3 regions of the Mesorhizobium sp. AA23 genome follow, and region 1 is predicted to be linked to each of the others. Evidence: riboswitches for the same ligand, from Rfam matches in the RefSeq annotation. Region 1 holds a riboswitch; each other region holds the start of a gene.

Region 1 (3,237 bases):
ATCAGCACGCTGTCGGCGACAGCCGCGACCTGCTGGTTGAGCCGCCCGGCGGCGTCGCGGAACCGGCGCGCCAGCGCATTGTCCGGCACGATGCCGAGCCCGACTTCGTTAGACACCACAAACCACGGTCCGCGCGGCTGCGAAAGCACATCCGAGAGCCGCCGGCACTCGGCCTCGATATCGTGGTCCGCCAGCATATGATTGCTCAGCCACAATGTCAGGCAATCGATAAGCACCGGCTGGTGATCGGGCAAGGCGTCGATCGCGCCGACCAGGTCGAGCGGCGCATCGACGGTGACCCAGCCTTTGCCGCGGCGCGAGCGATGCAGCGCGATGCGCTCGCGCATCTCCTCGTCATAGGCCTGCGCGGTGGCGATATAGGCCCAAGGCGACGGGCTTGCCGCCACCAGGCACTCGGCATGCGCGCTCTTGCCGGAGCGCGCACCGCCGATGATGAAAGTCAGATGGCCGTCCGCGCGATCAGGCAAAGCTGTCGCGCAGGCTGGTCGATGTACCGGTGAAGCGCCCGCGCACCACACCGACGGCCGCACCGAGCACCAGCCAGAAGACCAGGTCGGTGAGGGTCACCGCCACCACGAACTGATGGTGCAGCCCTTCGGGAATCGCCGTCTCGAAGCTGACGGGCTGCGGCGCGCCGACTACGTGCGGAGCGACGATCAGCACGACCGCCAGAATTGCCAAGGGCAGCGACTTGCGAAAGGCGATCAATCCAAGGCCGACCGCGGTTGCGGCCACCGTCGAAATCCACCAGATCTGGCGCGGCAGAAGTTCCGCCGCCGGCATGGCCGGCAGTTCCGGCGGCAGGCCGAGGCCGGGCGCGAGCGTGAAAACCGCAAAACCGGCAAGGCCCCAGAACACGCCCTGGCGCCAGCTGCCGATGCCACCGGCGAATTCCGACACCGCGACCAGGATCAGCGCGAAGCCGATGCCGGTGACGATGTTTGCGACAACGTTGAAGGCGAAGCGCTCGAAGCCGTCGGCCGGAGCCCAGCCCTCGTCCTCGGTCGGAGCCGCCGCTTCCGTCGACGCAGGAGCGGCGCTGCTCATCGCATTGCCCGCCGGTTCGGCCGAGCTCATGGCAGTGCCAGTTCCAGTGTTGGCGGCATGGTCGTGGTGATGACCGCCGCCCGCCTTTTCATAGACTTCCGCTTTGAGGATCAGCGGCACGGTCGCATAGGCCTGCATGCAGGCAAGCGCGATGCCCGCCACGAGCCCTGCGATCGCCGCGACGAACACGACGTTGCGAAACAGATTCATGATATCGGGCCTTCGTCAGTGGCAGGGAAAAGCCATCGAGTGACGATAGTCGTGGGCAGCGTTGTGGATCGCATCGATGTGCGAGAAGCCGACGAAACCGACGACGAAAATGCCGAGCAGCGCGGCGAGAGCCAGCTGCATGATGCGCGACTGCGAGGAGACGGAGGCGCCGAGGGCGACGGAAGCGGTATTCATGTCTTGTCCTTTCGCCCTCCACCCGAGGGCATCGAAGTCAACTTTCCTGTCGCCGGCAGGTCTCCTGGCTCGCGGATTCGCACCCTTCCCCACCTTCCCGAGGACAAACCTCAGTGGTCTATGGAGAGGACTACCGCACACAGTTGCGGGGGCAGCCACGGCTTAGGGCAAAGACTCCACCCTCACCGCATTCCCTCTTGGCTCCAAAAACGGAACCGACGACGCCAGCGACTATAGGCAGAATCGTCGCGACCGGCAAACCAAATTCCGTCACGCCGCAGCGTGATTGCGGCACCGGTTTCGGACTAAGATCCGGCGATCCGCTCGGCGACGAGCTTCTGCAATCGCCACAAATGGCGGTCGTGAATACCGCGCTGTTCGAGGTTCTTCACCGTGTTGTAGAGATAGTCGGCGCCTGAACCCCAGTGGCCGCACGAGGTCGCCAGCCGTTCGACCACCTCGTCTTCGTTGAGTGGGCCGGCATAGGTCGTGCCTTTGCGATTGATGACGAAGGCAAGCGCTCTCAACGGCCCCTTGTCGGTTGCGAGTTGCAGCAGGCGCGGTCGGTAGCTGGTCGGCTTCAGCGTCATCTCGCGGCGAAAAAGCCTGTCCAGCGCCTGCCGGCGGTCACCACCGTTCAGGCGGAAAGCAACGCCCTTGCATTGGCCGCCACGATCCAGCGCCATCATCAGGCCGGGCCTTTGCTTGGTGCCGCGCCAGCGCGTCATCTTCATGCAGAAGGAGCGATGCCAGCCGCGAGCCACGGCGACGCGCTCCTCAAAATGCTCGATTTCCGGTTTCCAGATCAGCGAGCCGTAGCCGAACAGCCAGAGAGGCTCGGTTGCAGGTAGCTCGGCCTCGAATGCATCCAGCATGGCTTCATAGTCGCTGTCCACGAGATGCTCGGCATCCGGGTCGGGCCCCGGGTCATCGACCGCGCGAAAACAGCGGGCGACCAGTTCCACGGTCAGCGACATCGTTCTTGCAGGCATACTTTGCAATCCTGGGCAGCCGGCGAAACCGCAGGCGATTACGAAGTGACCTTAAGGGCAGCACCCGGAAGCGACAATGGCCGCGCAATTGACAACGGTCCTGCCCGGGTGTCGGCTGTCATCAGCCAAGGGGAGCCGCTCATGCAGCCAAATCCTAGCGAACACAGCCGCTACAATGGCCTCACCAGCCTCGAGCCGACGTTGCCTGCAAGCGCCTATCGGGAAGCCGACGCTTACCGGCTCGATCTCGAAGCGATCTGGTATCGGAGCTGGCTCATGGTTTGCCGCGAAGCCGATCTCGCGGAACCTCTTGCCTTTCGAACCGCGCGTATCGGCTCGCAGCAGGTCGTCGTGCTGCGCGACGAGGCCGGGAGCTTGCGCGCCTTCCACAACACCTGCCGGCATCGCGGCTCGCAGCTCTGCCAGGAAAGCGAAGGGCGGCTGAAGGCAAGGCTGCTCACCTGCCCCTACCACGCCTGGTCCTATTCGCTGCGCGGCGATCTCGTCCGTGTCCCATCGAAATCGCTGCCCGAAGGCTTCGACAAGGACAATTATCCGCTCTACCGGGTGGCGCTGTCAGTGTGGCGCGGCTTCGTCTTCATCAATCTCGCAGTGGAGCCCGATGGCTCGGCGGAAGCCTCCTTCGACTCCGCCTCCCGCGATCTTTCGAACTGGCCGCTGGAGACGCTCGTCCCCGGACACCGGCTCACCAAGGTGATGAACTGCAACTGGAAAATCTTCTGGGAGAACTTCAACGAATGCCTGCATTGCC
Region 2 (3,237 bases), on a different contig from region 1:
CAGCGCAGGCGGGCACAGCTACGGCAAGCACATCCCGAGCTCGCCGTATTCATTACCTTGGGCGACGATTTCCTTGGCAGCGCAATCGGCTGGCACGCCCGATAGCGTTAATTAACGACCGACAGCTCCACAAGGGCGAACTTCGAAGAAGCGAGTACAGGTCGTTAATCCGCGAGAGTTCTGCAAACAACTCGTGCAACATTTGCGGATAATGCGCCAGTTCTCTGAAATACCATCAACACAGCAGAACTATTCTCAGTGGTTTCGAACGATGAAGGAAACAACATTATCGCAACAAGCGAATGAACCTATCGCGCGGAGTCACAGCGGCCATCGTCCTGTTGCTGGTAGGCCGGCAAGCCGTCGCGGCAGACCTTCCGGAAATCCTTGCGGCACGCAGGAGGGTGCCTCGATTGAATGGCCGCGCCCCTGGCAGCTCCGCCTGCGGGCATTGGGGGTGATCACTGAGGATTCGGGTTACGTCAACGCGGTGCCTAGCAGGTTCACCGGGGTGACTGGTCGCGCGCGGGTGGCGAGCATGACCGGTTACGCACGATCGTGGCGCGGGCCTTCAACAACCCGCGGGGTGAAGCTGCTCGCGCAGCGGGTCGAGGCCATCGGCACGCAGTTGTTCAAGACGCTGGCGGCCCAGCCCCAGCCCGCCTACCTGCGGCGCCACCTCGCCTTTCCGCTTCCGGTCATGGTCATCGGCGCGTCGGTGGGCGAATGCGCAACCACGCTCAGCGAAGCCGAGCGGGAACAACTACTGGAATTCCCGGCGGACCGTGACGAACTGGACCGACTTACACTTTGAGCCTGGGGACCTCGATCTGGTCCGGCGTCGCCGATGGGGGCAAGGACCTCTCCGAGCCTGCACTGATGAGAAGCCGCATCGTATGCGGCTTGGGCCAAAGAGACCGACCAGCGCAAGGCGCTATTCGCATAATCACATAAACATCTCGTTATGTGGCATTGACAGGGAGCGAAGCGGCTGTGATTGTGCGCATGTCATGGTTCTCCGCGCGGCACTGCCGTGGCGGAGCTAAGAGGGAAGCCGGTGCGATGCCGGCGCTGCCCCCGCAACTGTTAGCGGCGAGCCAAGCCCATTGATGTCACTGAGGCGAATGGCCTCGGGAAGACGGGCAGAGGCTTTGACCCGCGAGCCAGGAGACCTGCCACGACGAACAACGTCCACGGACGGGGTGTCTGGTGGTCGCGGTGACTCGGCTTCGTGCCGCCTAACCCGCGTTCCTTGTCCCCCGCCCCAACCATCGGGGTATGGCATGACTGTCTCTCAACGAATTCCTGTAGCAACGCTCGGCGTGCCGCGTATCGGTCGACGGCGGGAACTCAAATTCGCGCTTGAAAACTACTGGTCCGGAAAATCTCCTGCTGCCGACTTGCTCGCGACGGCGAAGACGCTGCGTGCCGCTAGCTGGAGGGAGCAGCACGATCGCGGCGTGTCGAAAATCCCGTCCAACGATTTCTCACTTTATGACCATGTGCTCGACACAGTCGCCATGGTCGGCGCCGTGCCGGCACGATACGCCTGGACTGGCGGCGAGGTCCCACTCGATATCTATTTCGCCATGGCGCGCGGCAATCAAGGTCAGGCCGCGGATTGTGGACATGCCGGTGACGAGCATGCGGCCAATGGGCATGGGCTTGCCGCGATGGAAATGACCAAATGGTTCGACACCAACTACCACTACATTGTGCCGGAACTCACGGACGATCAGAGCTTTGCCCTCTCGTCGGCGAAACCGGTGGATCATTTCCTCGAGGCCAAGGCGCTCGGCATCCACACCCGCCCGGTCCTGCTTGGACCGGTTACCTTTCTCAAGTTGGCGAAGTCACCTGGGGAAGGTTTCAACCCTATCGCGCTCCTGCCACGGCTGCTGCCTGTCTACGAGGAGCTCCTGCAGAGGCTAAAGCTCGCGGGAGCCGATTGGGTGCAGATCGATGAGCCGGCGCTCGTGCTCGATCTGATTCCCAACGAACGGGATGCGCTCCAATTCGCCTACTCCCGGCTGTCGAAAGCAGCACCCGAGTTGAAGATCATGGTCGCTACCTATTTCGGATCGCTGGGAGACAATCTCGAGACAGCAATTTCTCTTCCCGTGGCGGGACTGCACGTGGATCTCGTGCGCGCTCCAGAGCAGTTGGAGGCCATCGGCCGGCTCGCGCGGAAGGAACTTGTGCTCTCGCTCGGGCTGATCGACGGCCGCAACGTCTGGCGCGCGAACCTGCCTGCCATACTTGACCGTATCAAGTCGATCGTCGCCGGTTGGCCGCTGGAGCGGGTGGAGATTGCCCCGTCCTGCTCGATGCTGCATGTGCCGATCGACCTGGACATGGAGACGGCACTCGATGCGGATGTGAGGTCGTGGCTCGCCTTCGCAGCGCAAAAGACCGACGAGCTGGTCGTGCTCGCCCGTGCCCTGGCCGAAGGCCGGGACGCAGTTGCCGCCGAACTGGAGGCGTCGGCTGAGGCTGCCGCCGTTCGCGCGACATCCGCGAAGGTGAATGATCCGCTCGTCGAAGGCCGGATCGCCAGCATCAAGGTCGGCATGACGCGCCGGAAGAGCGCATTTGCCGTCCGCTCCAAGCTTCAGGCCGACGCGTTTGGCTTGCCCTCCTTCCCCACCACGACGATCGGCTCCTTCCCGCAAACAGCCGAGATTCGCAAGGCGCGGGCAGCTCATGCCAAAGGCCAGCTGAGTTACATCGACTATGAAGCGTTCCTGAAGAAAGAGATAAAAGCCCCGTTCGCTGGCAAGAAGAGATTGGACTCGACGTGCTGGTCCACGGCGAATTCGAGCGCAACGATATGGTACAGTATTTCGCCGAGCAGCTCTGCGGCTTCGCCTTCACGCAACACGGATGGGTGCAGAGCTATGGCTCGCGCTTTGTGCGACCCCCGATCATCATTGGAGATGTGTCGCGACAAAATCCGATGACACTAAATTGGTGGCGATATGCCCAGTCGCTAACGCATAAGCCAGTGAAGGGCATGCTTACCGGCCCGGTGACGATCCTCAACTGGTCCTTCGTCCGAGACGACCTTCCGCGCTCAGCCGTCTGCCGCCAGGTCGCGCTTGCCATTCGCGATGAAGTGAGCGACCTCGAAAAGGCCGGCGCCAAGATGATCCAGATCGACGAAGCCGCACTGCGGGAGGGCTTGCCGCTGCGCGCGGCCGACTGGGAGGCCTATCTCGACTGGGCCGTCGAATGCTT
Region 3 (3,237 bases), on a different contig from region 1:
ATCCCTTCATCAGCCGCCCGACATGGGCGGCGACCGAAAATGCCAATCCTTGCAGATCGTAACCGCCCTCCAGCAGGCTGACGAGCCGGTTGCCGCTGTGGCGCCCGGCGCGCTCCATCAGCTGGCCGGTCGCCCAGTCGAAATCATCCTCGGTCAGGTTGATCGCGGCCAGCGGATCGCGATGGTGCGCATCGAAACCGGCGGAAATGATGATCAGATCCGGCTGGAAGGCGTCGATCGACGGCAGCACGCGCGACAGGAAGGCGTCGCGGAACGTGTCGCTGCCGGTGCTCGGCGCAAGCGGCGCGTTGACGATGTTGCCGGCGCCGGTCTCGCTCTTGGCACCGGTGCCCGGATAAAGCGGCATCTGGTGGGTCGAGCAATAGAGCACCGACGGATCGTCCCAGAAAATGTCCTGCGTGCCGTTGCCGTGATGCACATCCCAATCGACGATGGCGACGCGCTCGGCCAGATGCTTCTCCTGCGCATAACGGGCGGCGATCGCCGCGGTGTTGAACAGGCAAAAGCCCATCGCGGTCGCTTTTTCGGCGTGATGGCCGGGCGGACGCGCGGCAACGAAGACATTGGCGGCACGGCCCTCGAACACATCGTCGACGGCGGCGTTCGCCGCGCCGATCGCCGTCACCGCGGCCTGCCAGCTTTTCGGGCTGGCGCTGGTGTCGGCATCGATCGAGACGATCCCCGTCTCGGGAATCGCAGCGCGGACACGGCCGACGAAATCCTCCGGATGCGCGTAAAGGATAGTCGCCTCGTCGCCTTCCGGCGCCTCGACGCGGTCGAGGGCCGAAAAAGCCTCGTCGTCGAGCACGCGCTCGATGGCGCGCAAACGGTCGGGCCGCTCGGGGTGGCCGGCCGGCGTGAGGTGTTCCAGGAATACCGGATGAGTGTAAAGACGAGTGGTCATGGCGCCTAATCTAGGCACCTGTCGCACGGATAGCCATGTTTCAGCGCCGAATGATTGGGGAAATCGCGCCCAATCGTGTCGCTGGCGGCATTGGCCCGGCCTCGGCTTCGCGATAAGGTCGCGTCGCTGCCTGGTGCCCGCAACGCGGGAGAATCGGGAACACGGTTGAAATCCGTGGCGTGCCCAACGCTGTGAGGGGGACCGCGCCGGCAAACGCCACTGTCCCAGACGGGAAGGCGCCGGATGCGGGTCGATCCCGAGCCAGAAGACCGGCCCGGCAGACATGGTCATCCGCATGGTCAGGCGGAGGACTGCTTATCGCAAGGGGACAAGCGATGCAGGCACGAACAGCCGCCGCCGGCGGCGATGACTTTGACCAATTGGCGCGCGACGCCGTCTACCGGGCCATGTTCACCCGGCGCGACGTGCGCAGCCATTTCCTTACCGACGATCTCGACGACGGCGTTTTGGCGCGGCTGCTCACCGCGGCACACCACGCGCCGTCGGTCGGCTACATGCAGCCCTGGAACTTCATCATCATCCGGGACGCCACAAGGCGGCGGCAGGTGCGCGACCTTTTCCTCGCCGCGCGCGAACAGGAACTGCCGGCGATCGAGGTGGAGCGGCGGGCGCTCTACCGCAAGCTGAAGCTCGAGGGCATCTGCGAAAGCGCGCTCAACCTCTGCATCACCTGCGACCGCCAGCGCTCGAAGAACTCGCCGCTCGGGCGCTGGCACAATCCGGAGATGGACCTCTACAGCACCGTCTGCGCGGTGCAGAATTTCTGGCTCGCGGCGCGGGCGGAAGGCGTCGGGGTTGGCTGGGTGAGCATCATCGAGCCCGAAGCGCTGAAGCGACTGCTGTCGATCCCCGAGCACGTCACGCCGATCGCCTATCTCTGCGTCGGCCGCGTCTCGGAATTCGCGCCAAGGCCCGACCTCGAAGCGCATGGCTGGGGCAAGCGCCTGCCGCTGCCCGAGCTGGTGATGAGCGAGACCTTTTGCGGCGCCGGCGAGGCGCCGCTCAAATCGGCGATCGCTCGTCTCGGAGAACGATTGAAGCCTTAGAACCGCTCGGCGTTCCATAGACCCGCACCAACCGCAACGCGCCATCGCGCTTCGCGTTTGCGCAATGGCGCATTGGCAGGCCTGACCGTCGTTGCCCGCTCTCAGAAACCGGGGATTGTTCGCGCATCGCTTGACAACGTGACGGTTCTTCTTGGCGTGATTGGGCCGGATCTCCGCACTCGCTTCCTCACGGCTAACCCTGTGCCAAGCGATGTCGTTCTCGGGCTTCAACGTCTCGCGAATTCACCGGCGTTCGCAATTAAATTCTGTCTTCTCATGTGAATAGGCAGATTGAGCTGGGCTACGGCGCTTATTGTCGGGCCACAGATGAGACCCGGCGCGTTCCCATGAATTTTTTTGCAATAGATCGGTCCGCCGAACATGAGGACGAAGCGGAATGGGAGCGCATCCGCGCAAAATACCCCCCGCAAGAACCACTCCTCAACTTGAACAACGCCGCGGTCAGTCCCCCACCGACTGTTGTCGAGGAAGCGACGGTTGACGCCTACCGCTTCATCAGTCGCAATCCCGACTACAATATGTGGAGCAAGCTCGACACAGCACTTCCTCATATCAAACGCGAGCTGGCGGAACTGATCGATTGCAGCCCCGGAGAGATCGCGCTGAACCGGAATTCGTCGGAGGGTCTTTCGACAGCGATCTTCGGAATACCGGTGACTAAGGGCGATCAAGTGCTGATCTCGCCTTGGGACTACCCCAGCGTTCGTGCGGGCTGGCTGCAGCGGCAACAGCGCGAGGGCATCGAGGTTGTAAACTGCACATTCGACCTCATGGACAGCGACGACGACATCATCGAATCCTATGTTCAGGCGATGACCCCGCGTACCCGCGTCCTGCAGCTGACTCACATGTACCACTGGAACGGGCGTGTCCTGCCGGTGAACCGGCTCTGCGAAATCGCGCGGGAGCGCGACATCATGACTGTCGTCGACGGTGCCCAGACTTTTGCTCAGATGCCTGTCAGCTTCCGCGAACTCGATTGCGATTTTTTTGTCACCAGCCTGCACAAGTGGCTCGGTGCTCCTATCGGCAACGGGATGCTGGTCGTCAGCGAACGCCGGATCGATACCACCTGGCCATTGCTTGCACCTTTCGACCAGCCCGCGGTGCACATAGACAGGTTCGACCATTGGAATCTCGGCACCTACAATTCCGCTGTCCAGGCAGGAATCGCGCCCGCAATTCAATTCCACAAGGCGATCGGCGCGGAACGGATGCATGCGC

The links. Region 1 has a riboswitch for cobalamin ahead of A9K66_RS25855 (CbtB domain-containing protein). Riboswitches for the same ligand answer to the same signal wherever they lie in the genome.
Region 2: it holds a riboswitch for cobalamin, as region 1 does, so the genes downstream of both, metE (5-methyltetrahydropteroyltriglutamate--homocysteine S-methyltransferase) here and A9K66_RS25855 (CbtB domain-containing protein) in region 1, are expected to answer to the same signal.
Region 3: it holds a riboswitch for cobalamin, as region 1 does, so the genes downstream of both, bluB (5,6-dimethylbenzimidazole synthase) here and A9K66_RS25855 (CbtB domain-containing protein) in region 1, are expected to answer to the same signal.

The regions. Positions count from the first base shown of each region.
Region 1 covers NZ_LYTP01000031.1:48,707-51,943, reverse strand. The annotation lists gene cobU (bifunctional adenosylcobinamide kinase/adenosylcobinamide-phosphate guanylyltransferase) at 1-488, opposite strand, end outside; gene A9K66_RS25860 (CbtA family protein) at 481-1,278, opposite strand; gene A9K66_RS25855 (CbtB domain-containing protein) at 1,294-1,473, opposite strand; cobalamin riboswitch at 1,510-1,708, opposite strand; gene A9K66_RS25850 (gamma-glutamylcyclotransferase) at 1,779-2,465, opposite strand; gene A9K66_RS25845 (aromatic ring-hydroxylating dioxygenase subunit alpha) at 2,607-3,237, shown strand, end outside.
Region 2 covers NZ_LYTP01000007.1:129-3,365, forward strand. The annotation lists partial or broken gene A9K66_RS29190 (cytochrome) at 529-724, shown strand; cobalamin riboswitch at 995-1,195, shown strand; partial or broken gene metE (5-methyltetrahydropteroyltriglutamate--homocysteine S-methyltransferase) at 1,284-3,237, shown strand, end outside.
Region 3 covers NZ_LYTP01000028.1:397,174-400,410, reverse strand. The annotation lists gene A9K66_RS21655 (histone deacetylase family protein) at 1-925, opposite strand, end outside; cobalamin riboswitch at 1,040-1,218, shown strand; gene bluB (5,6-dimethylbenzimidazole synthase) at 1,261-1,992, shown strand; gene A9K66_RS21645 (aminotransferase class V-fold PLP-dependent enzyme) at 2,340-3,237, shown strand, end outside.